Regions from separate parts of the Arthrobacter sp. BK1 genome, predicted to be linked through region 2. Evidence: predicted binding sites of a transcription regulator. Region 2 holds the regulator's gene; each other region holds the start of a gene.
What was found. The regulator LexA, encoded in region 2, represses DNA repair genes until DNA is damaged. The targets are predictions, from matches to a motif close to TCGAACANNTGTTCGA.

Region 1 (7,374 bases), 1.7 Mb from region 2:
CTAGAAATTGCTTCCACGATGTGGCAACATCGAGTTATGAGTGTGAACCAAACCACAGCGGCCGATGACGCCTCCGCTGCCACAGATGAAGCTTCCGCCCAGGCCGAGGCCGTGATCAAGAGCGCCGAGGCAAATGCCGGGGTGAAAGCTCCGAAGGCTGACCGTACTGACATGGTGGGTAAGGCGCTTGGGCTCCTGGTCCTCCTTGGCGATGAACCCAAGGGTGCCAGTGCAGCCGAGATCTCCCGCCGTGCCGAGCTTCCCTTCAGCACTACCTATCGGCTGCTGGGTTCCCTGACCCGGGACGGCTTTGTGGACTATGAGCCGGATGGCCGCCGCTATCACCTGGGCCTCCGGATCTTCCAGCTGGGCCAGCGGGTCTCCAATCACCATGGATTCGCCGGTACAGCCATGCCGGTCCTGCGCCGCGTGACAGAGCAGACGGGCGAGGCCACCATCCTTAGCGTCCGCGACGGCCATCACCACCTGACGGTGAACAAGGTGGACGGCCCGCAAACCTTCCGCGTGACCAGTGACCCCGGTCATCTGGGTGCACTGCACGCAACCGCGGTTGGCAAGGCCTTGGTGGCCTTCGCCGAGGACGCGGAGCGTGAAAGTCTCATCGAAGAGCTGGACCTCGAGCCGCTGACCGAGCACACCATCACGGACCGCGGGGTCTTCCGCGCGGAAATGGAGAAGGTGCGCCGGCAGGGCTACGCGGTCATGGATGAGGAGAACGAGAACGGGATGCGCGCCGTGGCGGTGCCGCTGCTCAATTCACAGGGCCACGCCTTCGCCTCCCTGGCCACTGCCGTGCCGGTTTTCCGCCTCAGCATGGAGGCCCTCCTGGCGCACGTCCCCCTGCTGCAGGAAGCTGCCGCCGAGCTGGCCGCGCGCCTGCCGCAGCGGTGATGCGGGGGCCGGGCCGGGTGTCAATGCCGCGCCGGACCCGGAGCCGGCAACAACCCCCGCCAATATTCTATGTTCGTATGTCGAACAAGAGTGCGAGAAGTGAACAAGTGTTGTACTGTAATCCCTATCACCGGCCCGCCGCGTCCGCCCAGTGCGACGCCGCCCGCCAGGTGCCGTATCAAAGGAGCTGCCCGGATGAGCAATCGAACTGAGTCCTACCTTGTGGGACTGGTTGGCGATGGCGTGATGCCGTCACTCACCCCGCCCATGCACGAACGCGAAGGTGATGTGCAGGGCCTGCGCTATCTCTACCGCCCCATCGACCTGCTGGAGCTCGGACTGACTGGTGAAGCTGTGGGCGACCTGCTCAACAGTGCCCGCAGCCTCGGCTTCAACGGCCTGAACATCACCCACCCCTGCAAACAGCTTGTACTCCAGCACCTGGATGAGATTTCCCCGGACGCCCTCAAGCTGGGCGCCGTGAACACCGTGGTGATCGAGGACGGCCGGTTCATCGGCCACAACACGGACTTTTCCGGCTTCGCCTCCGCCCTTGCCTCCGGACTGCCGGGAGCGAAACTTGACCGGGTGGTCCAGCTCGGCGCCGGCGGTGCCGGTTCCGCCGTCGCTTACGCCCTGCTGACCGCCGGAGTTCAGGCACTGGACCTGGTGGACGTCGATCCCGCCCGCGCCGCGGCGCGCGCCGGGGAACTGGCCGGCTTCTTCCCGGGCCGCACCGTCACGGCGCGTACGACGGCGGAGCTGCCGCAGCTGATGCCCCTGGCCGACGGTCTGGTGCACTGCACTCCGGTAGGAATGGCCGCCCATCCGGGAGCTCCGCTGGATCTTGATCTGCTCGAACCACGGCACTGGGTGGCGGACATTGTCTACCGTCCCATTGAGACCGAACTGGTGTTGGCTGCCCGGGCCAAGGGCTGCGAAGTCCTGGACGGAGGGCGGATGGCTGTTGGCCAGGCTGCGGATGCATTCCGGATCTTCACCGGGCTGACGGCTGACGCTGACCGCATGCGCGGCCACTTCCTGGAGCTTGTGGCCGCTGAAGAGGTGGCCGCCTGATGCGCACCGGAATTGCCACCGTCTGCCTTTCCGGCACCCTGAAGGAGAAGATGCAGGCCTGCGCCATCGCGGGCTTTGACGGCATCGAAATCTTCGAGCAGGACCTGGTGACCTCGCCGCTCGCGCCGGAGGACGTCCGGAAAATGGCCGCAGACCTTGGCCTGACGCTGGACCTGTACCAGCCCTTCCGCGATTTCGACAGCGTGGAAGAGGACCTCCTCGCCGCCAACCTGCGCCGGGCCGAAGCCAAATTCAAGCTCATGGAGCGGCTCGGCATGGACACCATCCTGGTCTGCTCCAACGTGGCCACGGCCAGCATCGACAGCGACGACCTCCGCGCCGAACAGCTGGGCCGCCTGGCAGCCCTCGCGGGGGACCACGGCGTCAAGGTTGCCTATGAGGCCCTGGCCTGGGGCAAATACGTCAGCGATTACGAACATGCCCACAAGCTGGTGGAAGCGGTGGACCACCCCAGCCTGGGCACCTGCCTGGATTCGTTCCACATCCTTTCCCGCAACTGGAACACCGCTCCCATCGAAGCCTTCAACCCGGAGAAAATCTTCTTCGTCCAGGTTGCCGACGCGCCCAAACTCTCCATGGATGTGCTGTCCTGGAGCCGGCACTACCGGGTCTTCCCGGGCGAGGGTCAGTTCGAGCTGGCCAAGTTCATGGGCCACGTGATCCGGGCCGGCTACAGCGGACCGGTGTCGCTGGAGATCTTCAACGACGTCTTCCGCCAGTCGGACGTGGAGCGCACGGCCGTTGACGCCATGCGCTCGCTCATCTGGCTGGAGGAACAGAGCGCCAAGTGGCTGGACGCCAACGCCCCTGTACTGGCCGCCGCCAATGCCACCGGCAATGGTGCCGCAGCTTCGAAGGCCCCGGGCCGTCGTCGTTATCCCATGGAACTGGCCACCCTGCCGCAGGTTGCCGAGCCGGCGGGATACAACTTCGCCGAGGTCCGGGCCGCTGACTCGAAAGTCCTCGAAACGGTCCTGGGCCAGCTGGGCTTCGAGTTCAACGGCAGGCACCGCACCAAGGACGTGCAGCTCTGGTCCATGGGCCACGCGCGGGTGATCATCAACGAGCAGGCTGCGACGCACGCCGAGCCTGCCATCGCCGCTTTGGGGTTCGACGTCGAGTCTCCGGTGATTGCCGCCGCCCGCGCCCAGCAACTGAAGGCCCCCGCGGTCCCGCGGAAGACACAGGCCAACGAGGAGATTTTCCAGGGCTTCGCAGCCCCGGATTCCACCGAAATTTTCCTGTGCCAGGGCAGCCCCGACGGCACCGCAGCCTGGACGCGCGAGTTTGGCGAAGGCCTCGAGGTGCCGGCAGCCGGGGCCACGGCCGTGATTGACCACGTCAACCTGGCCCAGCCCTGGCAGCACTTCGACGAAGCCGTCCTGTTCTACACCAGCGCGCTGGCCCTGGAGCCGCAGCCGTTCGCCGAGGTTCCCAGCCCCACCGGGCTGGTGCGCTCGCAGGTCATGCTCACCGGGGACCGTTCGGTGCGGCTTGTTCTGAACCTCGCCCCGCTGATGCAGCAGGACGGCGCCTCCGGACCCGGGTCAGCCGCCGGGACGGGCGCGCGCAGGACGTACCAGGAACACATCGCCTTCGCCGTGGATGACCTGGTGGCCACCGCCCGGGACTGCAAAGCCCGCGGCCTGGAGTTCCTGCAAATTCCCGCCAACTACTACGAGGACCTGGACGCCCGTTTTGGCCTGGCCCCGGATTTCCTGGCCACGCTGCAGGAACTGAACCTCCTCTATGACCGCGACGCCGACGGCGAGTTCCTGCACTTCTACACCGCCACCGTGGGCAGCGTGTTCTTCGAAATGGTGGAACGCCGTGGGGCCTACGACGGCTACGGCGCACCCAACGCGCCCGTGCGGCACGCCGTTCAGTACGACCAACTAAGCCGCACCACCTGATCCCGCCCACACCGATCTGACCCATCCAAAGAGCAGTACCGCACACCGAACAGAAACGAGAGGAGCCAGCCGTGACGCAAGAAACCAAAGCCGAGCTTGAAACGGATGAGCTTGTACCCCCTGCAGAACCGAAGGCAGGACACGCCCCCCTGGACGCAGCAGTGGAGACGCAGCAGGATCTCAGTGCAGAGATCAAGTCCATCGGGGAGGCTTATGCCCAGGCCCTGAAGAGCGGTACCCCGGCCGAAGTGCAGCCTCGGCTGGACTACCCGCCGTACCGCAGCAGCATCCTGCGGCACCCCACCAAGGACCTGCACCACGCCGATCCGGAGACCATCGAGCTGTACTCGCCGGCGTTCGGCCACCAGGACGTCCACGCCCTGGAATCGGACCTGACCATCCAGCACAACGGCGAGCCGCAGGGCGAGCGGATCATTGTTGCCGGGCGTGTGCTCGATGGCGACGGCCGGCCTGTGGCCGGCCAGCTGGTGGAGATCTGGCAGGCCAATGCTGCCGGCCGTTACATCCACAAGCGCGATCAGCACCCGGCCCCGCTGGATCCCAACTTCACCGGCGTTGGCCGCTGCATCACCGGCCCGGACGGCTCCTACCGGTTCACCACCATCAAGCCCGGCGCCTACCCCTGGAAGAACCACCTGAACGCCTGGCGCCCGGCGCACATCCACTTCTCGCTGTTCGGGACCGAGTTCACCCAGCGCATCATCACGCAGATGTACTTCCCCGGGGACCAGCTCTTCCCGCTGGATCCGATCTACCAGACCATCGTGGACCAGGATGCCCGGGACCGCCTGGTGGCCGATTACGACCACAACCTCACGGAGCCCGAGTGGGCCCTGGGCTACAACTGGGACATCGTCCTGACCGGTTCCAAGCGGACCTGGACCGAGAACGAAGCGCTTGGCGCAGAAGGCGACGAGGCCTAGTCACATGAGCAACCAGACCAAACTCACCCCGACGCCCGGCCAGACGGTTGGCCCCTTCTTTGGCTACGCCCTCCCGTACGAAAAAGACCGCGAACTGCTGGCCCCCGGCTCGCCCGGTTCCATCCGCCTGCAGGGCACCGTTTATGACGGCTCCGGCGCCACCGTCCCGGATGCCATCCTGGAAATCTGGCAGCCGGACTCTGAAGGCAACGTGGTGGACCGGACCGGTTCCCTGGTCCGTGACGGCTACTCCTTCACCGGCTTCGGCCGCAGCTCCGTGGGCAACACCGGAATCTACACGTTCACCACGGTCAACCCCGGAGCCACCGAGGAAGGCTCGGCGCCGTTCATCGCCGTCGCCATCTTTGCCCGCGGCCTGACCAACCGGCTGTTCAGCCGGATCTATCTTCCGGAAAATGAGGAGGCGCTGGCGAAGGACCCGCTGCTGTCCTCGCTGGATCCGGAGCGCCGCAAGACCCTGATCGCACGCCGCGACGCCGACGGCGGACTCACCTGGGACGTCCGGCTGCAGGGTGAGGGCGAAACAGTCTTCCTGGACTTCCAGTGAGCGCTGCCGCCCTGGGTTATGGAGCCGACGCTGATGGCGACGCCGGCCTGCTGAGTCCCGTGTCAGCCTCGCCCCTGGTGCGGGTGCTGACGGGGGACCGGGCGGTGCTGGCGGCGATTCTCGCCGTCGAGTCGGGCTGGGCTGCGGTGCTCGAAGCGGCGGACCTGGCACCTGCCGGTTCCGCCGCCGTCGTGGCCTCCGCCGCCGAGGCTGGCCGCTACGACGTGGCGGACATCGCGCTCCGTGCCCAGGGTGGCGGCAATCCCGTGATCCCGCTCCTCGCCGATCTGCGGAAGCAGGTTTCGGCGCTGGATACCGCGGGCATCGGGGCTGGGAAGGCGGTCCACACCTCGCTGACCAGCCAGGACGTGCTGGACAGCGCCCTGATGCTGCTCGCCCGCAACACCGTTGACGCGCTGCTCGCGGACCTGAAATGCACGACGACGGCGCTCGCCGCCTTGGCGGAGAAGCATGCGGACACGCTGGGGGTGGGCCGCAGCCTCACCCAGCACTCCCTGCCATTCACCTTCGGGCTCCGGGCGGCGCAGTGGTTCCATGGTGTGGCCGCGGCGGGACGGCTGCTGGAACGGACTGAATTCCCGGTGCAGTTCGGTGGTGCGGCAGGTACCCTGGCCGCCGGAACCGTGCTGACAGCCGGAGCTGCAACAAACCCCTTTGACCTCGCTGACGCGCTGGCCGCGCAATTGGGCCTTGCCGCAGCGCCCGCACCGTGGCACACCAACCGGCTGGCCGTCACGTCCCTGGGCAATGCGCTGGCCACGGTGCTCGACGCCGCCGGCAAGATCGCCGCTGACGTCCTGTTCCTGAGCCGGCCCGAGGTTGCCGAGCTCGCCGAACCACGGGCAGCCGGACGCGGTGTGTCCTCGGCCATGCCGCAGAAGCAGAACCCGGTCCTCTCCGTCCTGATCCGCAGTGCCGCCCTGCAGGCCCCCCAGCTCGTGGCCCAGCTGCACCTGGCTGCGGCCAACTTCAACGACGAACGCCCGGACGGCGCCTGGCACACGGAATGGCCGGCCCTCCGCCAGCTCCTGCAGCTGGCCCTGGGGGCAGCCGGACAGCTCAGGGAGCTCGCCGAAGGATTGCAGGTTTTTCCGGACGCCATCCGCCGCAACCTGGACCTCGCCGGTCCGCTGCTGCTGGCCGAAGGGGTGGGCGCCGCCGTGGCTCCGCTGCTGGAGGCCAAGGACGGCCGCGCCGGCAAGGAGCAGCTCCAGGCCGTGGTGGACCAGACGCTCCAGGTCCCGACTGCAGAGCAGGCGGGCACGTACCGCCGGCTGCTCCGCGGTGCCGTTCCGGCGGACCGGCTGTCCGATGGACAGCTGGACGAGCTGCTGGACCCGGCCAATTACCTGGGACAGGCGGCCGGAATCACCCGGCGGATCCTCGCCGCCTATCCGGATTTTGCCGCACCGGGCACACCTATTTCAGACCCCGGGTCACCTGTGGACCCCAACGCGAACGGAGCCAACCGTGGCTAATCCAACCCTGAAGGCAGTCCTGCTTTCGCCCCAGCGCCCCCTGGGCGAACATCCCCTCCTGGTGGTGGGACCCTCGCTGGGTACGTCCTCGATCCTGTGGTCCGCAACGGCTTCCCTGCTCGGCAACGACTACGACGTCGTAGCCTGGGACCTTCCCGGACATGGTGTTTCGCCGGCCGCCAGCGAGCCCTTCGACGTCGCAGCGCTGGCGGACTCCGTGGTGGACCTGGTGGATTCGATCGCCCCCGGTGAAGCCTTCCACTACGCGGGAGTCTCACTCGGCGGGGCCACCGGCCTGCAGCTGGGCATCAAGCACGGCGAACGGCTCAAGAGCCTCTCGGTGCAGTGCTCCGGCGCGAAGATCGGCACCCCCGAAGGCTGGCTGGAACGGGCCGAAACAGTACGGAAGCTGGGGACGCCGGTGGTGCTCCAGGGCTCGG
Region 2 (7,374 bases):
CTGCAAGGGCAAAGGCCTTGCTCATGGTGCGGGAAACAATGAGCCGCTCCCTGCCAGGCAGCAGCGTCAGGGCACTGGGCGTACCGTCGTGGGCGAACTCGTGGTAGGCCTCGTCCACGATCACGATGGTCTGGCTGGCTTCGCCCGCTTCATAGACGGCCTCGACAACGTCCAGGCCCAGACCGGTGCCGGTGGGGTTGTTCGGCGAGCACAGGAAAACGATGTTCGGCTGCAGTTCCTTGACCTGCAGCGCTGCGGATTCTGCACTCAGCCCGTAGTCCCCTGACCGCTGCCCGGTGATGTATCCGGTGTCGGTGCCGCTGGCGAGGAGGGGGTACATGGAATACGTGGGCGGGAATCCCAGGGCCGTGCGGCCCGGACCGCCGAAAGCCTGGAGGATCTGCTGGAGGACCTCATTGGAACCGTTGGCAGCCCAGATGTTGGTGGCGTCCAGGCCATGGCCGAGGTACTCGGCCAGTGCTTCGCGGAGTTCGGTGAACTCCCGGTCCGGGTAGCGGTTGAGTCCTGCCGCAGCCTCTGTCACCGCTGCGCTGATGGCGGCCCGTACGTCGGCCGGCACACCATGGGTGTTCTCGTTGACGTTCAGCAGGATGGGAACATCGAGTTGCGGGGCACCGTACGGTGTCAGTCCGCGGAGATTGGTCCGGAGGGGAAGTCGATTCAGACGCGCTAGCTGGTCATTCACCTGAACAGTTTAGTTCCGGCGGTGACCGCCGAAAAATGTGACGGACCGGCGGGGGCCGGTCCAAGGCAAACCGGGCCGCGCCGAGGCCTACTTGGTGGGAACGAACAGTTGCTGCCCGGGCACAACTCCGCCTGCAGAGAGGTTGTTCAGCTGGACTATATCCGCGATGACATCGCGGGGATCGCGTTCGGGCGCCGCCGAACCGGCAATGGCCCACAGAGACTGGCCCGACTGAACCGTGACGGAGACCGTCGGAGTGAGCGTGAGGTCTGCAGCGGAATCGGCCGCCTTGGCGGGGGCATTCAGGAAACCTGCCAGGGAAAGCAGGATGGCGGCCAGGATGACCAGCGGGATGCCAAAGAGGACGATCCGGCCGCGGCGGGTCAGGCGGAGCGGCGGCAATGACTTGCTGCTCTCCTGCCCGGCAGTGATGTGCTGGACCGAAACGAACTGCGGACGGGAGTCGTGTGAAGCAGATGTAGCTGACATGAAATGAGCCCTCCTGGACCATACTGTGCTGCCCGGTGTGTTCTGCGCTTCCGCCTGCGGTGTCCGGCTTGAGCCGAATGGACCCGGTTTCGAATCCCGCATCAGCGAATAGAACACATGTTCGAACTTTGCCTTCTTAGTTTTAGCACTTATCAACGAACATTGTCGAGACTCGCTAGAACAAATGTTTGAAAAAGCCCTGTGGCTGGCCTACGTTTGGATCAAAGAACAACCACCTCAGTAGTTGATCAGGAGGGTCTGACAATTACTCCGGACAAGCACCCGGGCAACCGAAAGGCAATGGCGAACATGGCAGCACCAGCCGCCGAGGGCAAGGCGAACCCGCAGGGCCGCCAGCCCCAACGGACCCCGAAAGGGCTCACCGCGCGCCAGAAGAAGATCCTCGAAACCATCCAGCGTTCCGTCAACGACAACGGCTATCCCCCATCCATGCGGGAAATCGGCGACACCGTAGGACTGGCTAGTCTCTCGAGCGTCACGCACCAGCTCTCACAGCTGGAGAAGCTGGGGTATCTTCGCCGGGACCCGAAGCGTCCGCGCGCCATGGAAGTTCTGATGCCCCTCACCCTGGACGGCGGGTCCACCAAGCCCAGCGGCTCAGGAAAGCCCGCGGTAATGCACGGAATCGGGGGAACCGTCACGGAACTTCCCACCGCGATGGACACGGCAATGGTGCCGCTGGTGGGCCGGATTGCAGCCGGCGGACCGATCCTTGCCGATCAGGTGGTGGAAGATGTTATGCCCCTGCCACGCCAGCTCGTGGGGCAGGGTGAACTGTTTATGCTGCGCGTGGCCGGCGACTCCATGGTGGACGCCGCCATCTGCGACGGCGACTGGGTGGTTGTCCGCAGGCAGGCCGACGCCGTCAATGGCGATATTGTGGCCGCACTCCTGGATGACGAAGCCACCGTGAAGACTTTCCGGCAGCGGGACGGCCACACCTGGCTTCTGCCCCAGAACACCCAGTACGAGCCCATCCTTGGGGACCACGCCACCATTATGGGCAAGGTCGTCTCGGTCCTGCGCTCACTCTAAAACCGTTCGGGTAAAAGCAACGCGGGGTCATTTAACGTCCCTCGGAAGGACTCCGAGGGACGTTAAATGACCCCGCGTTGTTGGTGGTCAGGAAAGGCACGCTCGCTCCCCCGGACCGGATCCGGTCCGGATCCTGCGGATCAAGAGCCGTCTTTCGCCAGCCTTTCCAGGGCCGCGAATGCGGTTTTGCGGTCTGTGGTGGGCCAGAACGGCGGAAGTGCGGCGCGAAGGAATCCGGCGTACCGCTCAGTGGCAAGCCGCGAATCCAGGACCGCCACCACACCTTTGTCGCCGGTTGAACGGATCAGCCGGCCCGCCCCCTGTGCCAGCCGGATGGCCGCATGGGTGGCCGAAACCGCCATGAACCCGTTACCGCCGGCCTGTGCCACGGCACGGGAGCGTGCTGTCATCAGGGGATCGTCCGGCCTTGGGAACGGAATGCGGTCAATCACCACCAGGCGGCACGATCCGCCCGGAACGTCGACGCCCTGCCACAGGGACATGGTCCCGAAGAGGCAGGTGTCAGGCTCATCAGCGAACTGCTTTACCAGGGCCGTCATGGTGGAGTCGCCCTGGCAGAGGATGCTGAGCCCCAGCCGTGGACGCATCGCCTCGGCTGCTTCCTCGGCGGCACGGCGGGATGAAAACAGGCACAGTGCACCGCCCCCTGACGCACGGATCAGCGCTTCGAGTTCGTCGAGGGCTTCCGGTGAGGCCCCCCGACCGGGTTTGGGCAGGTGCCCGGCTACATACAGGATTCCCTGCTTGGGGTAGTCAAAGGGCGAACCGACATCGATGCCGGTCCAGCTTGGCGCCCCCTCCCCTACCAGCCCGAGCCCGCCGGCGGCCGGTTCGAAGGCCGATCCGATAGCCAGGGTGGCCGAGGTCAGCACCACGGTGTGGCCGGCGAAGAGCCCTTCGCGGAGCTTCCCGGCGACGCTGAGGGGCGCAATGTTGATCAGTACCGGCGCGGTGTCATCCGGCTGCCCGTAGCCCTGCTGTGGATCGAAAGTGCTGGCGCGCGAGAACCAGACCACTTCGCGGTTTTCCTTGGCGACAATCAGCCGTTCGCAGAGTTCAAGGATGAGCATCAGCCGCGAACGGGCAAGCTGCCGCCCGCCGTCGGCCGTTTGCCCACCCTCACCCTTGGAATCGGAAAGCGCGGCCCGGCACGCTTCGCGCAACTGGTCCACGCAGTCCAGCTGTTCGTCGTTGAGGCTGTTCGGGAGCAGCCCGTTGGGCACCCCGGCCAGGGCAAGTTCGAGGTTGGCGGCGGCCGCGTTGAGGGCGTCCACCGTGATGGCCGTGTGCTTACGTGCCCCTGAAGCGGCAGCGTGAACCATCGCCACGGAGAGCTGCCCGGAGACCGCGCCGGTGACCCGGTCCTGGAGTTCGTGGGCCTCGTCCACCACCACGACGTCGTATTCGGGAAGCACGGCAAGGCCTTCAAAGGCGCTGACGGCGAGCATGGCATGGTTGGTGACCACGACGTCGGCTTCGGCAGCGTCGTGGCGTGCCAGTTCGCTGAAGCATTCCTCCGCCATCGGGCACTTCTGCGCGCCGAGACACTCCATCGAGGTCACGGAGACCTGCCGCCACGCACGGTCCGTGACGCCGGGAAGCAGTTCGTCGCGGTCCCCGGTACTTGTCTTTTCGGCCCACTCGCGAAGGCGGACCACTTCCTTCCCCAACTGGGACGACGGCCCGCCCAGCGCGGCGGCGAAATGCGGGACGCTGGTGTCCTCGCCCAGGGAGAAAAGCTGGCCCTCGGCGGGTTCCTCGGAGGGGAACCCGCCTTCGAGCTTATGCCTGCACACGTAGTTGGAACGGCCCTTGACCAGCGCAACCTTGACCGGGCGCTCCAGGGCCGGAGTGATGCTTTTGAGCAGCCGGGGAAGGTCGCGGCCCACAATCTGGGTCTGCAGGGCAAGGGTGGCGGTGGAAACGAGCGTGGGCTTGTGGCTGACCAGCGAGTGCGCAATCAGCGGGATGAGGTAAGCCAGCGACTTCCCGGTGCCCGTTCCTGCCTGGACGAGAAGGTGGTCGCCGGTTTCAATGGCCTTCGCCACCTGCCGGGCCATCTCGTGCTGCCCGCTTCTGCTTTGACCGCCCATGCCGGCGACGGCGCGGTCGAGCAGTTCGATGACAAACTGCTCGCCGGCCGTGCCCTTGATTTCCCCCGCGACAACCTCAGTCATGGTTGATGAAGGATTCCAGTTCAGCCGCCAGGCCCTCACGGACCATCACCACTGCACGCGTACCGTCCTCGCCGTGATCCAGGGTCAGGATTTCAGCATCCGTCTCGTGCAGTTTGCTGATCAGATCACCCCGGTTGTACGGGATGAGGAGCTCAAGCTTGACGCTGGGCCGCGGAATGCTGTCACTGATGGCCCGCAGCAGCTCTGCGATTCCCTGGCCGGTGCGGGCGGAGACCACCACATGGCGGGGTTCGCGCTGCTTCAGGCGTTCCACCACAAACGGATCCGCGGCGTCGGCTTTGTTCAGCACAATGATCTCGGGCACCTTGCGGGCGTCCACTTCACTGAAGACCTTGCGGACAGCCGCAATCTGGCCTTCCGGATCCGGGTGGGAAACGTCCACGACGTGCAGGATGAGATCGGCGTCAGCCACTTCCTCCAGGGTTGACCGGAACGCCTCCACCAACTGGGTGGGCAGGGAACGGACGAATCCAACGGTGTCAGCCAGGGTGTAGCCCAGGCCGTCCGAGGTCTCAGCCTTGCGCACCGTCGGATCCAGCGTGGCGAAGAGCGCGTTCTCCACCAGCACGCCGGCGTCAGTCAGCCTGTTCAGCAGCGATGACTTTCCGGCGTTGGTGTACCCGGCGATGGCAACCGAAGGCACGGAATTACGACGGCGGTTGGCCCGCTTTGTTTCGCGGGCCGGCTTCATCGCGGCGATCTCGCGCCGGAGCTTGGCCATCCGTGTGCGGATGCGCCGGCGGTCCAGCTCAATCTTCGTTTCACCGGGGCCGCGCGAACCCATACCAGCGCCGGCCCCGCCCACCTGGCCACCGGCCTGGCGGGACATCGATTCGCCCCAGCCGCGCAGGCGCGGAAGGAGGTATTCGAGCTGGGCCAGTTCCACCTGGGCCTTGCCCTCGCGGCTCTTGGCGTGCTGGGCGAAGATGTCCAGGATCAAGGCCGTACGGTCAATGACCTTGACCTTGACGATGTCCTCGAGGCCACGCCGTTGGGAAGGTGCCAGTTCGGCATCCACCACCACCGTATCGGCTCCGGTGGCCATCACGATTTCCTTGAGTTCAAGCGCTTTGCCCGAACCCAGGAAGGTGCCCGGGTCCGGCTTGGCCCGGCGCTGGACCAGACCGTCCAGAACCTCGGAACCGGCCGTCTCGGCAAGGGCAGCGAGCTCACGCAGTGAGTTCTCTGCGTCCGCCAAGGTGCCCTCGGACCACAAGCCGGCAAGGACCACACGCTCGAGCCGCAGCTGCCGGTATTCGACTTCGGTGACGTCTTCAAGCTCGGTGGACAGGCCTGCCACGCGCCGCAATGCCCGGCGTTCCTCGAGGTCCTGTTGGTCGCCGTCGTACGTTGTGTGCTCGTCATCCAGGCGGGAGATGGCCTGGGCCCTGCCGAACACGGCCTTGTCGCCGTCAGTGGCGGCATTCCTGGCCGGGACGTCCTTGGCAAGTATCCGGTCGATCACAGCTTGGATTTCCTCGGGACTCATGTCCTGGGCTGCTGGATCGGAACCGGTATTGGGCTGGCTGGTCATGGTCTCCTTTGAAGATTCGGCATTTTCAGAATAGTGCTGATTGTTGTTCAGTGGTGAAGTATTCGCGCTGGGCTGACGGCTTGCGGTCATCCGGGCCTCCTGGGCTGCCGCGCGGGCCGGTCGATCCGATGCCGCGCGCAAAGTGAATTCGCATCCTGGGGATGCCTTAAGTGTCGAAAGGGGGCGCAGGCAGCAGGGTTAAGTGAGCGGCGGCGAAGCTGATCACTCGAGTACTGCCGGTCGGAAGGACACGGCCGGATGCCTGTCCTGTGGCGCCCGTGCGGAAGGTTGACAACCTGCATCGCTGCGGGGCACGGCTGCCGGACGGGCTGGCGCCCGTACGGGACTACTCGAAGATCAGGAACATGGGTCTTAGATTAGCAGAACAGGCGGCCGCAGTTTCGCGTTGTCCGCCGCGGCCCACTAATCTGGCCAGTTATGGAGTCCGCACACTATTTCAGCGCATCGCCCGCCGGGCCGTTCACCCGCAAGCCACTCACTGTGGAACTGGCCGGGGAACCGCGTAGGCTGCAGACCTCCGCCGGAATCTTCAGCCCTGATGGCATTGACAAGGGAACTGCCGTGCTCCTGGCGGAGGCCCCGGCTCCCTCGCCCACCGGCAACCTCCTGGACATCGGGTGCGGCTGGGGTCCTATCGCGCTCACGCTGGCCCTCCGGGCGCCCCACGCGAAGGTCTACGCCGTGGACGTGAACGAACGCTGCATCACGCTCACCAACGAAAACGCTGCCCTGCTCGGACTGGGCAACGTGGTGGCCAGCACCCCGGACCAGGTGGACCCTGAACTGCGCTTCGACACCATCTGGTCCAACCCGCCCATCCGGATCGGCAAGGACGAACTCCACGGCCTGCTGAAGCTGTGGCTGCCCCGCCTCGCGCCGGGCGGTTCGGCCTGGCTGGTGGTCCAGAAAAACCTGGGCTCCGATTCGCTTCAGCGCTGGCTTACGGCCGAACTGGACGCATCGTTCACCGTGACCCGGGAGTCCACGTCGAAGTCCTTCCGGATCCTCCGCGTCAGGAAAGCGTCCCGCTAGCCACAATCACCGCGGGTCCGCTGAGCTCGACGTGCTCGTGGCCGGCGGCCCCGGCAAAGAATTTAACGCCGACGACGCCGCCGGGTACCCTGACCTGCCAACTGTCCGGCGCTTCCGCTCCAGCCCAGTGCCTGGTCGCCACCGCCGCTGCGCAGGCCCCGGTCCCGCAGGACTGGGTTTCGCCCACGCCACGCTCATGGACCCGCATGGTCACGGTGCCGACCCCGTCGTGGACCAGGGGCTCTGAGGGCACAACGAACTCGACGTTGGTGCCTTTCGCCGGCACGGGATCAACGTGGGGGGCCTCAAACAGCCTG
Region 3 (7,374 bases), 1.0 Mb from region 2:
CGAGAATGTCCCGGAGGTGACCAGACGGTCGATCCGGAGGCTCACAGTTCCACCACCGAGCGCAGGACCGAACCCGAGTGCATTTTGTCGAAGGCTTCCTCCACCTGGTCGAGGGTGATCCGCTCGGTGACGAACGCATCCAGGTCCAGCTTGCCCTGTTTGTAGAGGCTGATCAGCATGGGGAAATCCCTGGACGGCAGGCAGTCGCCGTACCAGGAGGACTTCAGCGACCCGCCGCGGCCGAACACGTCCAGGAGCGGCAGCTCCAGCGTCATCTCAGGGGTGGGGACGCCCACCAGGACCACTGTGCCGGCGAGGTCGCGGGCGTAGAAGGCCTGCTTGTACGTTTCGGGGCGTCCGACGGCGTCAATCACCACGTCGGCGCCGAAGCCGCCGGTGAGTTCGCGGATTTTCTCCACGGGGTCGTTCGCGGAGGAGTCAACCGTGTGGGTGGCGCCGAGTTCTGTGGCGCGTTCCAGCTTTTTTGCGTCGATGTCCACCGCGATGATGGTGGTCGCGCCCGCGAGTGCGGCACCTGCGATGGCAGCCACGCCCACGCCGCCGCAGCCGATGACGGCTACCGTATCGCCGCGCTTGACCCCGCCGGTGTTAATGGCGGCACCCAGCCCGGCCATCACGCCGCAGCCGAGCAGCCCGATCGCGGCAGCATCGGCGTCGGCATCCACTTTGGTGCACTGGCCGGCGGCCACGAGCGTCTTCTCGGTGAAGGCTCCGATCCCGAGGGCGGCTGAGAGTTCGGTGCCGTCCTCGAGCGTCATTTTCTGGGTGGCGTTGTGTGTGTTGAAGCAGTACTGGGCCTGACCGCGGTTGCATGCCCGGCAGTTGCCGCAGACAGCCCTCCAGTTCAGCACCACCCGGTCACCCGGGGCGACGTTCGTGACGTCAGGGCCGACGGCACTGACCACGCCGGTGGCCTCATGACCGAGGAGGAAGGGGAAGTCATCGCTGATGCCACCGAGCTTGTAGTGCAGGTCTGTGTGGCAGACGCCGGACGTGATGATGTCAACGAGGGCCTCACCCGGGCCGGGGTCCGGGACCAGGATGGTCTCCAGAGTGACCGGGGCGCCCTTGGAACGGGCTACAACACCTTTGACTTTATGGACCACGGAAGGCTCCCTTAATGCAGATCGACAGAACGGGACCAACACGGATGTTGGTCCCGTTCTGTCTACCACATGTGCCGGGGAGAGCTAGGCCGCGAGGCGGCTCTTGACCTCCGCCAAGGAGGGGTTGGTGGCGGCTGTGCCGTCCGGGAAGAGCACGGTGGGGACGGTCTGGTTGCCGCCATTAAGCTGCTCTACGAGCTCGGCTGTGCCCTCCACCTCTTCGATATTGATCTCCGTATAGCCGATGCCCTGCGCGTCCAGCTGCTTCTTCAGACGGTTGCAGTAACCGCACCAGGTGGTGGAAAACATGGTGATGGTGCCGTTCTCGGGGGTAAAGTCCACGGAGCTCTCCTGAATTCGTTGAGGGGGTTCGTTCCTGTCAACGGTAACCCGCAGCAGGGTATTCCCCGGTGCGGGTGGCGCCGGATGACAGTGCCCTGCAGTGATGGCATGCTGAAGCCATGTGTGGACGCTATGTGATGGCACGTGCCGTGGGGGATCTGCTGGCGGAGTTCGACGCGCAGCTGGAAGAGGACGTGGAGCTGCCGCCGTCCTGGAATGTGGCACCCACGGACGATGTTCCCATCGTGCTGGAGCGCCTGAAGGATGACGCTACCGTGCGGCAGCTGCATGTGGCCCGGTGGGGCCTGGTTCCGTCCTGGGCCAAGGATCCCGGCATTGGCGCCAAGATGATCAACGCCAGGAGCGAGACGGTGCTGGAGAAGCCGGCGTTCCGCAAGGCCATCCAGTCCCGCCGCTGCGCCGTACCGGCTGACGGCTATTACGAGTGGAAGCAGGGCACCGGCAAAGCCAAACAGCCCTACTACGTCCACCCGGGCAAGGGGAGCGGCCTGGTGTTCGCCGGCCTGTACGAGTGGTGGAAGGATCCGTCCAAGGCTGAGGGCGATCCCGGACGGTGGCTGCTTTCCACGTCCATCCTGACGGCGGACACTCCGCCGCCGGGTGCCGAGTCCACCGTGTTCGGCAAACTCACTGCCCTGCACGACCGTGTACCGCTGCCCTTGGACCGCGCCACGATGGAGTCCTGGATCGACCCGCAGATCGACGACGCCGCCTTCCTCGTGGACCTGGTCCGCGCGCATGTGAAAGAGGTGGCAGCGGACTGGCACGTGGATTCCGTTGGCCGGGAGGTGGGAAACGTCCGCAACAATTCCCCGGAACTCATCCGCCCGGTGGAGGCACTCTTCTAAGGCGCGGGAACCGCTAAACGGTGACTTCGCCGTCGTCGTTCACTGCCCACGTGGGGTTGTACGCAACTTCCCACCGGAAGCCGTCCGGATCGGCGAAATAACCGCTGTAGCCTCCCCAGGGCTGGGTGATCGGCCCGGCAACCATGGTTGCCCCCGCTGCCGCAGCCTCAGCAAGGACCTGGTCCACTTCCTCCGTGCCGGCAAGATTATGGCTCAGCGTGATGCACGGGACCGGGCCGGGGGCGCTGACCCCTGCCTCGGCCTGCATCTGCCGGGCGTCCCACAGGGAAAGTATCAGGCCCCGGTTGACCTGGATAAACACCACGTCTCCGGGAATCTCGCGGTGGATGGGCCAGCCAAGGCCTTCCGCATAGAACCGGCGGGAAGCCTCAACGCTGCGAACACCTAGTGAGATGAAGTCGACTCTGGGCTGCATGCTTCGATACTGTCAGATCATGGCGACAATACAAGGAAACGAACGGGACGCTTTGGCCGACAAGGAACAGCTCGCTGCCGTGCGCATTGCGGTGGACGAGGTGGACGACCAGATCGTAACCCTGATCGCGCGGCGTGAACGGCTGATCCGGATTGCCGGCACTTTAAAGGGGGACGACGCTGAAGTCCGTGCTCCTGGCCGGGTGGAGCGGGTGATTGAGCATGTACGGAACGCCGCCGAGAAGAAGGACATCGATCCGGACATCGTGGAGTCCACGTACCGGGCCATGATTTCGGGCTTTATTGAACTCGAGCTCAAGGTCCATAAAGAAACCAGCTGAGTTTCCGAAGCACTTCTGTAGTGCTTCCTCTTAAAGTGCTTCCTCGACCGGGAAGCCCCCTTGGAAATCGCGGCCGTCGGCTTCGCTGAACGCCGTCATGAAGTGCCCTTTGCCAAGCCCTTGAATGGCTGCCATGGGGAAGTTTCCCGTGATGGTGTTTCCGGAGTGGGTCACTCCGGAAAGGTCATAGTTTTCCTCGGTGGTCTGGTCATGGCAGAACGAGTAGAAGGCGATTGCCTCCCCGTTCAGGAATTCAATACCCAGGCGTCTTTGCGAGGAATGGTCAGGGCTGGACGCCACCAGTCCCACTACGTACGCACCAGCCCCCGGTATGTTGCCGTCGATATCAAAGTTGGCCACGAGCGTGGTGTCCTGGGCTTCGATGCTTACGTGCTTGAGGAGTGCGTCATGGGAGCTCATGGCACAATCCTGCCCTCCTGCCGGCCGTCCGTCCACCCCCGTCTAGGTTTTGCCGGGGCACCGGCGTAGACTTTGTTTATTCGAATACATATTCGAACAAAATACTGCGAACGTCTGTATCAGCCGGCTCCGGGAGGCACCCATGGGTATGTTCAGCGAGTCTGTGGACGTCCGCTGCACTCCGGCCGGCCAGCCACTGGAACTCTCCTGGGCCGGAAGGCAGTACCAGGTGTGCGCCGAGCCTTCGCGGTGGTACGAGCGCCGTCAATGGTGGGCCGAAGAAAGCCGCGCACCTCTTGGCAGCGGGCCAGGGCTGGTTGACCACGAGATCTGGCGGGTCCAGGTCCAGGCAGTTCAACGGGATGCCGCAGAGCTGCTCACCCTTGACCTCACCCGGCACATCGGCAGTGGCCGCTGGAGGCTCCTGCGGATCCACGACGCCCTCCAGCCCAAAACAGCATGACCTTTACGCACCTCCATGTTTCCACCGCCTTCAGCGCGCACTACGGCGTATCCTGGCCCGACGAACTCGCCCAGGTTGCCGCCGCTGACGGCGCAACGGCCCTTGCCTGCACTGACCGTGACGGCCTCTATGGCACCGTCAAACATCTCAAGGCCTGTATGGCAGCGGGCATTGATCCCGTGGTGGGGGTGGACCTTGCGGTCTTCGACGACGACGGCGATCACCGTACCCAACTCGCCGGCCGCGTGGTGGTCCTGGCCCGGGGCAACAACAACGGGGCAGGCTACCGGGCGCTGTGCCGGTTAGTCTCAGATGCCCATGCCCGTACCTCAGGCAAAGCCGGGGGAGCTGTGCCGGTGGCCGTCACCCGCGCTGAACTCGCCTCACGCACGCTTGACCCGAAAACCCTGAAGCCGGTGCTGACCGTCCTGATCGGCCCGGATTCCGACGTCGGCCGGGCCATGGGCGGCAGGAGGTACCTGCTGCCCCGCACCCTTTTCAAGCGGTGGGTCGAGGCCATGCCTGCCGGAACCCTGGTAGCCGAGGTCGTCTCCCAGCTCAGTGCCCCCGGAGCGCCCCTGAGCACCTCCCATGCAGTGCGCATGCTTAAACTTGCGGAAGAACACCACGTCCCTGCTGTGCTGACCAATGCAGTGCGTTACTGCGCCGAGGACGGCGCAGCCACAGCGGACGTGCTCGATTCAGCCCGGACACTCAAGTCCCTGCCGGAACTTGCGGCAGAACCGCTCCTTCAGCCCAATGGGCAGGGCTGGCTGAAATCGGCAGGGCAGATGCTTCAGCTGGGCAAGGAAATCATCCATGCCGCCGGGTATGGCACAGCTGACCTCAAACAGCTGATGGCCCAGACTGAGGCGCTCGCCGATTTCTGCCGGATGGATCCGGTAACGGACATGGGATGGAAGCAGCCGGTGGTCCCCGAAGCGTCCGTCATTGGAATAAGCCAGGACCCGCACCTGGAACTGGTGCAGCGTTGCGAAGCAGGAATCGGCCGGCGCTTCCCCGGTATCACCGGCTCTGCCTTGCAGGAAATGCGCCAACGCCTGGACCATGAGCTCGGCATCATCCTGAACCTCGGGTTCTCCTCCTACTTCCTCACCGTGGCCGAAGTCTCCCGGATGATCCAGGACATGGGGGTCAGGGCTGCCGCCCGGGGGTCAGGTGCCTCCAGCCTGGTCAATTACCTGATCGAGGTCAGCCACGTTAACCCCCTGCAGCACGATCTGATCTTTGAGAGGTTCCTGTCACGGGACCGGGCCACCTTGCCGGACATTGATATCGATGTCGAAAGCGCTGAGCGGCACAACGTCTACCGCAGGATTTTTGACCGGTTCGGCGCCGAGCGTGTCACCCTGATGAGCATGCAGAACGGGTATCGCGCCCGCGGTGCGGTGCGTGACGCCGGGATGGCGTTGGGCATGGACGAGGGCGATGTCGGCGAGATCGCAAAGCAGCTGTGGCGGTTTTCAGCCCGGAAGTTCCGCGAAGCCCTGGCGGAGAAGCCTGAGCTCCGGGAGTTCGCCGGCAGGGTAGAGCAGCGGGATTTTACCGAAAACCAGCAGCTTGATCTGCTGGTGGACCTGACTGAACGGCTGGACCGGCTGCCCCGCCATATTTCCATGCACCCCTGCGGGGTGATCCTGGGAGATGCGACGCTCCTGGACCGCACCCCTGTCCAGCCCAGCGGACTGGGGCTGCCCATGAGCCAGTTCGACAAACACGATATGGATCCCATGGGCATGCTCAAACTCGATGTCCTGGGAGTGAGGATGCAAAGCGCCATGGCCTTTGCCGTCCGGGAAGTGATCCGGATCCATCCTTCCAAGGCCGAGGTGGTTGCGGCCGGGAGCCATCCCAGGGGCCCGGACGGAACCGGGCCGGATTACATCGCCGAGAACGGCATGATCGACCTCAATGCTGTGCCGCTGGACGATGAACCCACCTACGATCTGATCCGCAGCACCCACACCCTGGGCTGTTTCCAGATCGAATCACCCGGCCAGCGTGAACTGATCGGCAAGATGGCGCCGCGTGAGTTCAATGACCTCATCATCGACATTTCGCTGTTCCGGCCCGGCCCGATGAAGTCCGACATGGTCCGGCCTTTCCTGGAACACCGGCACGGCTTCGCGCCGGAGGTCTATCCGCACCCTGACCTGAAACCGGTGCTGCAGGAAACCCATGGAGTCACCGTCTTCCATGAACAGATCCTCAAAACATTCGATGTCATGACCGGCTGCGGGCTGGCCCGGGCTGATGAGTTCCGCCGGGCGCTCGGCAACGAAGTCCTCGAACTGAAGGTTGAAGAGTTCTTCCGCAGGGAGGCCCGGGCAAAAGGCTATTCCCCAGAGGTGGTGGATAAGGTCTGGGGCACCCTGAAGGCATTCGGAAGCTTTGGCTTCTGCAAGGCCCACGGCGCCGCTTTCGCCGTACCCACCTACCAGTCAGCATGGCTCAAGACCCACCATCCCGAGGCCTTCCTTGCCGGGCTGTGGGAACACGATCCCGGCATGTATCCCAAACGTCTGCTGGTGGCCGAGGCCCGCAGGCTGGGCATCCCCATCCTGCCGCTGGACATCAACCGCAGCGGCGCCGAGTACAGGGTTGAGCGGGTCGCCGACGGGCCGGACAGCGGAAAGCTGGGGATCAGGCTGAGCCTCAACGGTATTTACGGCCTGTCAGGTACCGAGCTCCAACGGATTGTTGCCGGTCAGCCTTACGACTCCCTGGCTGACCTGCGGGCGCGGTCCAGGCTGAGCAAGCCAAGCATCAACAGGCTCGCCCGGCTGGGTGCCTTTGATTCACTGCACCGGGAGTCAGGCGGTGCAGCAAACCGCGCAGACCTCGTCCAGCATCTTCAGAAGCTGCAATCCGCAGGAGGAACCAGGAAAGGCCGCGAGGTCATGGAAGGCCAGCTGTCCCTGCCGCTGGGGGACGTGGAACTGCGGAACGTCAAGCCTGGACTGCCTGCGCCTACCCTGGTGGAAAACGTCCGGGCAGAGCTGGACCTGATGGCCATTGATGTCAGCGGGCACCTGATGGACAGCCACCGGCCCATGCTGGACAGGCTCGGCGTTACCACCGCTGACAAGCTCCTGGGGCTGCGCAACGGCACCGAGGTGCTGGTGGCCGGGGTGCGCATCGCCACCCAGACCCCGCCCATGCGTGGCGGGCGCAGGGTGGTTTTCATCAGCATCGATGACGGCACCGGCTGTATCGATTCCGTGTTCTTCCATGAAGCACAGGAACAGGCCGGGCTCCTGTTGTTCGGCACCAGGCTGCTGCTCATCCGCGGCACCACCAGGCGTACAGGGCCGCGGGGAATCAGCCTCAGCGCCAACATGGCATGGGACCTGAGC
Region 4 (7,374 bases), 1.0 Mb from region 2:
ACATGGGCCCTTTCAACCGTTTGGTGGATGTGCTGGCCGACCCCTACACGGAGCGGCCGGGCCTGGATCGCTATGCCGGCCCCGCTCCGGATGACTTCGGGAGCTACCGGACTTTCTGCGGGACCTGAGCGCAGGAAACAGCGGACGACGGCGGCGGGGCGGCTTGCGGCTGCCCCGCCGCCGTCGGTTCCGGCCGGGATCACGCTACGCGGACGAACGACGCTCCCGTGAGCCAGCTGATGGAGTGGACTTCGGTCTTGTAACCGTCCACGCCGCCGCTGACAACCTGGCCGTTGCCGGCGTAAACGCCCACGTGGCCGGCCGTGATGACGAGGTCACCGGCGGCCGGTGCACCCACCACGCTGCCGTACTGGAAGAACTGGCCCGGGGCCAGGTCTCCCACGCTCTTGCCGACCGAACGCAGGGCTTTCTCCACCATGGCGGTGCAATCCTGCTGGATTCCCACCTGCGAGTAGGCGGACGCCAGGATCGCGGAGCCTGCGGCACCGGACGGAGCCGGGGCTGCAGGAGCGGCGGGTGCCGCGGTGGAGGCCAGCCGGATGCCGGTGTTGGTCGGAGCGGCCGGGGCAGCGACTGCCTGGGCAGGTGCCGGTGCGGCGTAGCCGGCGCCCGGAATCTGGATCTGGTCGCCGGGGTAGATAATGGCCGCGATTGACAGGCCATTGGCGGCCAGTACGTCGTTGAGGGTGACGCCGTAGGCGGCGGAAATTGCGCCCAGCGTGTCGCCCGATACGACGGTGTGGACGTTGGCTGCGGCTGCTGCGGGAGCAGCGGCCGGGGCAGCCGCCGGCGCGCTGACCTGTCCTTGGACGTTGGTGGTCCCGGACGCGTCCGGGCCCTGGACGCCGGCCTGGGCTGCAGTTCCGGCACCGAAGAGCATGCCGGACGCGGCCACAGCGATGAGGGTTGGCCTGCCGATGGTGCGGGCGTGTGCTTTAGCTGTCGAAGACAGGCCCGTCAGCACAATAGAGCGGTTTGCAACGGCACGATGGCGTGCGGAAGTGGTGTTCTTTGACATGGTTGATTGCCTCTCCCATGCCTGCGGGGTGAGCTGTCGGGTTCGGGTCGGAGACACCCGGCCGGCAACGCCTCCGTCAAGGACGGAGCGGTATCGACTTAACCCCAAGGCTTCCTTCGAAGCCGTGGAAACGTGGTTCCCCCGTCCCTGCCAGTTGAAAGCGACTGGGGTCCCGGTTCAGCGGCAGGGCTCGGCATACTGACGGGAATGTCCCGGCTTTTAACCGGGGCACCGGACGACCATAACCTCTGTTCGACGGCAATGTCACATTCCGGTAACGGAATGTAAGCGGTAGAAGTGCCTCGCTTCTGCGCCCGCTTGGACACCTGACCGTAACGATGTTGCAGGTCAGGGGCGGAATGCCGTATATGCCGGGTAGGCTCACAAACTATGTCGCGTTTTCTCCATAAAGTGAGGCTGCCTGTCATTGCAGGAACCTTGGCGCTGGCCTTTGCCGCCTCGTTATCAATGCTGCCGGCACACGCTGGGGACGACGCACCGCCCGCCGGTTATCCGTCATGGCAGGACGTGGAGAACGCCAAGCAAAGCGAGGCCGGGAAAGCCGCGGAGGTGGCTAAAATCAATGACCTTCTGGGCGGGCTTCAGAGCAGGGCCGAAGAATTGGGGACAGCTGCGGTCACCTCCGCGGCCGAGTACGCCGTCGCGGAGACAGCCCTCCAGGCAGCCAGCTCAAGATTGGACGAACTGACCGCCCGGACCGCCCGCGCCACCGCCGGACTGGCACAGCACAAAAAGGAAATCGGAGCCCTGGCGGCCCAGTCGTATAAGACCGGCGGCACCAACATGGGCTTCTTCGTGGCCCTGGACGCCGTGCAGACCAACAGCATCCAGGGCCTCAACATCGTCCGGATTGTCAGTGACAAGACCGCCGACCTGGTCAGCAAGGCGTCCGCTGCCGAGCGGGTGTCCCAAGCCCTCGCTGACCAGGAGAAAGCGGCCCGGGCAGAGCGTGAGCGGCTGTCAGCGGAAGCGAAGAGCAAGCTCGACTCCGCCCAGGCAGCCCAGGAAGCCATGTCCCGGCAGATTAAGGAACAACACGACCACGGTCAGGAGCTCACTGCTCAGCTGGCATCCCTCAAGGGGTCAACGGCGGCTGTGGAAGGTGAATTCCGGCAGGGCCAGGCGGCCCTCGCCGCCTATGAGAATGCCCAGGCAGCCAAGCGTGCCGCTGCTGCCGCGCAGGCGCGGCAGCAGGCGGAGGCGGCGGCCAAGGCGGCTGCCCTGGCAGCTGTCCAGAAACCGGTGAACCCTGCGCCGGTGAACCCTGTGCCGGTGGCACCTGCCGCGCCACCGGCGGCTGCACCGGCGCCCGTTCCGAGCCCGACGCCGGCTCCGCCTCCCGCCGTCGTCGTGCCGTCTGTGCCGGGCGGAGCTGTGAACGATCCGGCCGGGGCGAAGAGCTACGCCTCCGGGCGGCTGTCCGCCTACGGCTGGGGCCAGGACCAGTTCCAGTGCCTCGCCCAGCTCTGGACCAAGGAGTCCAACTGGCTGACCACAGCCACCAACCCCTATTCGGGCGCGTACGGCATCCCCCAGGCGCTGCCGCCCGGCAAGTTGAGCTCTGCCGGGAGCGACTGGCTCACCAGCTACAGGACGCAGGTGGACTGGGGCCTGGCCTACATCGCGGACAGGTACAAGTCTCCGTGCGGTGCCTGGAGTCACTCGGTTGCCAACAACTGGTACTGACGCCCGGCCGCGGAGGCGGTCCGTCAGGTTCCCGGGGCCTTCGCAAATTCCGCCGCGCTGAGGAATTCAATGCCCACGAAGGGCTGGTCCCCGTCCACCCAGGCGTCGTGTCCGGGCGGAATGGTGTAGGAATTGCCGGCCGTGATGCCGATGCGGCTGCCGTCCGTGGTCTCGACGCTGAGCGCTCCGGACACGCAATAACCCACATGGTTGTTCTGGCACGAATCGGTCCCGACCACGGGTTTGATGCAGTCGGACCAGCGCCACCCGGGGTGGAAGGTGAAGCGGCCGACTGTGTAGTCGCCCAAGCTGACGATGTCCACCTCAGTCTTGTCCGGAAGGCGCTTCTCATCCGGAGTGTCGTGGGATTTGACTGCCAGCTGGGTCACGATATTTGTAGGCATGGCGGGCGACTTTCTCTGCGGGATTTTTGCCCATCAGCTGTCCGTCCCTGGCTGCCAGGCAGCATCTGAAGCGCTTACGATTGCCAGCATGCTCTTTCCACCGGTGGTTGTCGAGCCTCTTGCGGCGGGCGTCGGGGCTAGGCTTTCCCCATGGCTGATTTCGAACGGTTCCGGCTCCTCCTGGAGGACGAGCGCGCCAGGAAACTGGCACTGCTGCCGGCGCTCCGGGCCGACATTTCCTCGGCCAATGCGGCCCGCCAGGATTCCAATGTGGACGACGAACACGACCCGGAAGGTGCCACCATTGCCTTCGAACTGTCCCAGGCGGCTGCCCTCCTGGACCAGAGCACTTCCGGGCTGGCCGAAGTGGAAGCGGCACTTCAGCGGATCGCGGATGGCACGTATGGAATCTGCGCGGTCTGCGGAGAGCGCATCGCCGAAGGCCGGCTCGAGGCCCGGCCCTGGACGACGTTCTGCATCAACCACGCATCTGCCGGGCGCCGCGGACGGTAAGCCATGAGTCAGAGGGTGCAGGACGCGGCGGCTTTCATCGACACCACGCTGCAGAACGAGGGCTCATGGTACCGGGCCGATGACGTCGAAGCCAGGGTTGGCGGTGCCCTTGCCTCTTACGGGGCTTCGGTGGGAGCCATCCGCGGGACGGTCCGTGATGCCCGCCGGAAATTCAAGGAGCTAGACCATGACGAAGTGACGGCGCTGGCCTCGCTGCTTTGGGGCCGGCCCGGCCCCGGCAGGCGGCCCGTCTTTGAACGCAGGCTGGCGGCAGTGGTTCTCCTGCAGTCGGGCGCTGACCTGCTGCGCCATACAGATCTGACCAGGATCGAGGGGTTCATCCGCACTGCCCGGACAGCTGAACTGGTGACCCCCCTTGTGGCAGACGTCGTCCTGCCGCTGTTGGCCGGGCTTAAGGGGAAAGACCGGCAGCGCGCAGAGACCGTCATTGGCAGGTGGCGCCAGGACCCCGAGGACTCGGTCCGCCAAGCCGCCGCACAGACATCCGGCATCACCGCCGGGACCGCTTAGATAAGAGGAGATAAAGAATGAGCGAGACCTACAACCTGGAACGCTTCGTGGAGGCCCAGGACAACCCGGGGACTTACGGGCAGGCACTGGCGGAGCTGCAGCTTGGGCAGAAGACGGGCCATTGGATGTGGTTCATCTTTCCCCAGTTCGCAGGGCTGGGCACGAGCCCAACGTCCGTCAGGTACGCCATTACCTCGCTGCCGGAAGCGCAGGCCTACCTCAAGCACGAGATCCTGGGCCCCCGGTTGCTGGAGTGCGCAGCGGCGGTAACCACCCATGCCGGCCGCTCCGCCCAAGACATCCTTGGCGGCATTGATGCCAGGAAGCTGCAGTCCTCCATGACGCTGTTCCTGCGCGCCGCGCCGGGGGAGACCGTGTTCAAGACGGTACTGGCGCAGTTTTTCGACGGCGAGCCTGACCCCGCCACCGACGCACTGCTCGCGGAGGCCAGGGACTAACCAGGCGTTGAATAAACAACGGCGGCGGTGCGCCCCCCTGCTGGAGCACACCGCCGCCGTCGGTCTTGTGCTGCCCTGCCCATTCAGGGCGAGGGTGTTCGGCCGTTCAGGTGGAGCGTTGGTGTTGGACCGGAGGCGGGACTTTCCCGTAGGCCGTCACGGGGTTCCGGAACGTGAACGGTCCGTCATGGAATTCCTCCAATTGACTGGGGCTACAACGGGCAGGCGGTTCGCCTTGACCAAGGAAAGCTAAGCATGCTTAGGGTCCCACCCTAGACAATGGGATGGCCCGCTGCCAACCCCTGCACGAATCGTAAGGGTTCGCCCCTGTTCCTGCCGTCCGCTCAGTCGTACTCTGGGGCTTGGAGGTGATTGCCATGGAGGCAGCGCAGGGTGACAGGATCATCGTCCATGGAAGGACCGTAGGGGCCTCGGACCGGCACGGGGTGATCCTGGAGGTGAGGGGTCAGGAAGGCCACCCGCCCTATCTGGTCCGCTTCGACGACGGCCACGAAACAGTAATGTACCCCGGCGGGGATTTCGCCGTCGAGCGCGGGCACAGCAGCTGACCGGTCAGCGCGCGGCGTCCGCTGCGCCGGGGGAGGGCACCTGTCAGACTGGAGTCATGGATCATTCCTTGGCTGCTACGACTCCCGGTGCAAATCCCCATGCCAGGCCCCCGCTGACCGGTCCGCGGGATCCCGGTGACGCATGGGTGGAGGGTGTCCACGGGAAGTTCTGGGGCAGGTTCGGTGCCGCCGGGGTACTGGCCTATGACCCTGGCAAAGGCGTCCTGCTCCAGCACCGCGCCCTCTGGAGCCACAACGGCGGGACCTGGGGGCTTCCCGGCGGGGCCCTGCACCAGGACGAGGACGCCATCACCGGAGCCCTCCGGGAGGCGCACGAGGAAGCCGCGGTACCGGCCACTGATGTGAGCGTGCTCTTTACTACGGTGCTGGACGTGGGTTACTGGTCCTACACCACAGTTGTGGTGCAGGTGACCCGGCCGTTTGACCCGGTGATCAGTGATCCCGAAAGCCTCGAGCTGAGCTGGGTTCCGGTGCCGGAAGTGCATGGCAAGGAACTCCACCCCGGTTTCGCCAGGTCCTGGCCGACGCTCCGGCCGCGGCTGCTTGACCTGTCTTCGGAGCGGGTTCAGTAGTCCTGGCCGTATTCGGCGCTGACCAGGATGGGCAGGTGGTCTGACTTGCCCCGCGGCAGAGTTTCCACACTCTCGATGTCCAGGCCCAGGGACGTTGCGAAGTCGAAGTGGCCCTTGAAGAACTTGTACCGGGTGTAGGTGCGGCGGTCGCTGAGGGACAGCGCATACCCGGTCTCCTTCATCTGGGTATGGAGGTTCTTGGTGAAGAACGGGTAGTTGAAATCGCCCACCATCAGCGTCATCAGCCCGCTGCCCATGCTGAGCAGCTCTGCGTGGGCGGCATGGATCTGCTTGCGCCGCAGCGAGTTGGAGGCCGTGAGGGGCGCGGCGTGGAATGAGCCGATCACCAGTTCATGCTGGGTTTCATTGTCCACAACCCGTGTGCCGATCAGCCGCTCATGGGCAGGGGCCAACACCCTGTCGTGCAGCGATTTCTTCAGCGCAAAGGACTGCGTATCAAGGGCCGTGAACCGGCTGGTGCGGTAGTAAATGGCAAGCCCCAGGCGGTTGCCCCTGGTGGAGTCCGCCAGATGCAGCGGCCCCAGGGTCTGCGGCAGGTCGCTCGAATCCACCTCCTGCAGGCACAAGGCGTCGATATCGAAATTCCGCGCGAGGGCGAGGAGTTCGCCGCTCGCTTTATGCTCGCGAAGGTTATAGCTGATGACGCGCATTCTTGGAACACCCTTCAGAGGGTTGCTGACAGGACCAGTTCCCGAGTCTACCCAGCCGGGGTTCCTGCGCGCCTGTATTTCGTGGCATCGGTTCCGGGCCCGGCCGCACCGGTAGAGTTAATCCTCATTCACCCGGTACCGCAGGAAGGCCCCACTTTGACCAAGGATCTGCCCGAGCTGGCTGATGGCATCTTTTACTATGAGGCGTTGGGCGGCGGCCGTTTCCGGTCCACCATCCACGCCCAGGGCGCCTGGAACGTCCATGAACAGCACATGGCACCGGCATCAGGATTGCTGGCCGACAGCCTGGAGCGCCACGAACCCCGCGCTGACATGCGGATGGCCCGCCTGAGCTACGAAATCCTGGGACTGATACCCGGCGGGGAGTTCCACATCGAGACCACCACCCTTCGCCCGGGCCGGACCATCGAGCTCCTGCAGGCCGAACTCATCGCCAATGCCAGGGTCGCCATCCGGGCCACCGCCTGGCGGATGGTCACCAGTGATACCTCGGCAGTGGCCGCCGTCGAGGACACCGCCATACCCGCGCCGGATGAATGCAAACCCTACGACGGGCCAAGCGTGTGGCCGGGCGGCTACATCCGGTCCCTTGAGATGCGCGCGGCCGACGGCCACCGGCCCGGTGCCGGCAAGGTCTGGCTGCGCACGGAGCACCCCCTGACGGACAAAGCAGACAGCGGGGATCTGGCCCGCCTCATCGGACTGGTGGACACCGCCAACGGGATCGCGGCCCGGGTCCCTCCGGGGAAGGACAGTTACGCGTTCCCCAACCTGGACCTGCAGATCCACATGTACCGCAGGCCCGTGGGCGAATGGCTGGGACTGGACAATGCGGTGTCATTCGGCGCCGACGGCATCGGCCTGACCT

Region 1: the regulator LexA is predicted to act here: its motif matches at 993-1,008, upstream of AC1MCA_RS10755 (shikimate dehydrogenase).
Region 3: the regulator LexA is predicted to act here: its motif matches at 3,615-3,630, upstream of AC1MCA_RS19485 (DUF6504 family protein).
Region 4: the regulator LexA is predicted to act here: its motif matches at 1,280-1,295, upstream of AC1MCA_RS19380 (LysM peptidoglycan-binding domain-containing protein).

Annotation. Positions count from the first base shown of each region.
Region 1 covers NZ_CM155263.1:2,378,112-2,385,485, forward strand. The annotation lists gene AC1MCA_RS10750 (IclR family transcriptional regulator) at 37-912, shown strand; gene AC1MCA_RS10755 (shikimate dehydrogenase) at 1,108-1,989, shown strand; gene AC1MCA_RS10760 (bifunctional sugar phosphate isomerase/epimerase/4-hydroxyphenylpyruvate dioxygenase family protein) at 1,989-3,923, shown strand; gene pcaH (protocatechuate 3,4-dioxygenase subunit beta) at 3,995-4,867, shown strand; gene pcaG (protocatechuate 3,4-dioxygenase subunit alpha) at 4,872-5,435, shown strand; gene AC1MCA_RS10775 (lyase family protein) at 5,432-6,934, shown strand; gene AC1MCA_RS10780 (alpha/beta fold hydrolase) at 6,927-7,374, shown strand, end outside.
Region 2 covers NZ_CM155263.1:656,722-664,095, forward strand. The annotation lists gene AC1MCA_RS02920 (histidinol-phosphate transaminase) at 1-706, opposite strand, end outside; gene AC1MCA_RS02925 (LysM peptidoglycan-binding domain-containing protein) at 794-1,195, opposite strand; gene lexA (transcriptional repressor LexA) at 1,505-2,251, shown strand; gene AC1MCA_RS02935 (ATP-dependent DNA helicase) at 2,392-4,449, opposite strand; gene hflX (GTPase HflX) at 4,442-6,004, opposite strand; gene AC1MCA_RS02945 (class I SAM-dependent methyltransferase) at 6,443-7,057, shown strand; gene dapF (diaminopimelate epimerase) at 7,038-7,374, opposite strand, start outside.
Region 3 covers NZ_CM155263.1:4,235,774-4,243,147, forward strand. The annotation lists gene AC1MCA_RS19450 (MBL fold metallo-hydrolase) at 1-45, opposite strand, end outside; gene AC1MCA_RS19455 (S-(hydroxymethyl)mycothiol dehydrogenase) at 42-1,127, opposite strand; gene AC1MCA_RS19460 (mycoredoxin) at 1,212-1,469, opposite strand; gene AC1MCA_RS19465 (SOS response-associated peptidase) at 1,589-2,338, shown strand; gene AC1MCA_RS19470 (VOC family protein) at 2,352-2,774, opposite strand; gene AC1MCA_RS19475 (chorismate mutase) at 2,794-3,114, shown strand; gene AC1MCA_RS19480 (hypothetical protein) at 3,145-3,534, opposite strand; gene AC1MCA_RS19485 (DUF6504 family protein) at 3,677-3,997, shown strand; gene AC1MCA_RS19490 (DNA polymerase III subunit alpha) at 3,994-7,374, shown strand, end outside.
Region 4 covers NZ_CM155263.1:4,223,989-4,231,362, forward strand. The annotation lists gene AC1MCA_RS19375 (protein adenylyltransferase SelO) at 1-128, shown strand, start outside; gene AC1MCA_RS19380 (LysM peptidoglycan-binding domain-containing protein) at 200-1,039, opposite strand; cyclic di-AMP (ydaO/yuaA leader) riboswitch at 1,043-1,232, opposite strand; gene AC1MCA_RS19385 (coiled-coil domain-containing protein) at 1,610-2,746, shown strand; gene AC1MCA_RS19390 (cupin domain-containing protein) at 2,770-3,150, opposite strand; gene AC1MCA_RS19395 (TraR/DksA family transcriptional regulator) at 3,301-3,663, shown strand; gene AC1MCA_RS19400 (DNA alkylation repair protein) at 3,667-4,194, shown strand; gene AC1MCA_RS19405 (DUF1810 domain-containing protein) at 4,212-4,652, shown strand; gene AC1MCA_RS19410 (DUF1918 domain-containing protein) at 5,030-5,221, shown strand; gene AC1MCA_RS19415 (NUDIX domain-containing protein) at 5,278-5,814, shown strand; gene AC1MCA_RS19420 (endonuclease/exonuclease/phosphatase family protein) at 5,808-6,485, opposite strand; gene AC1MCA_RS19425 (thioesterase family protein) at 6,642-7,374, shown strand, end outside.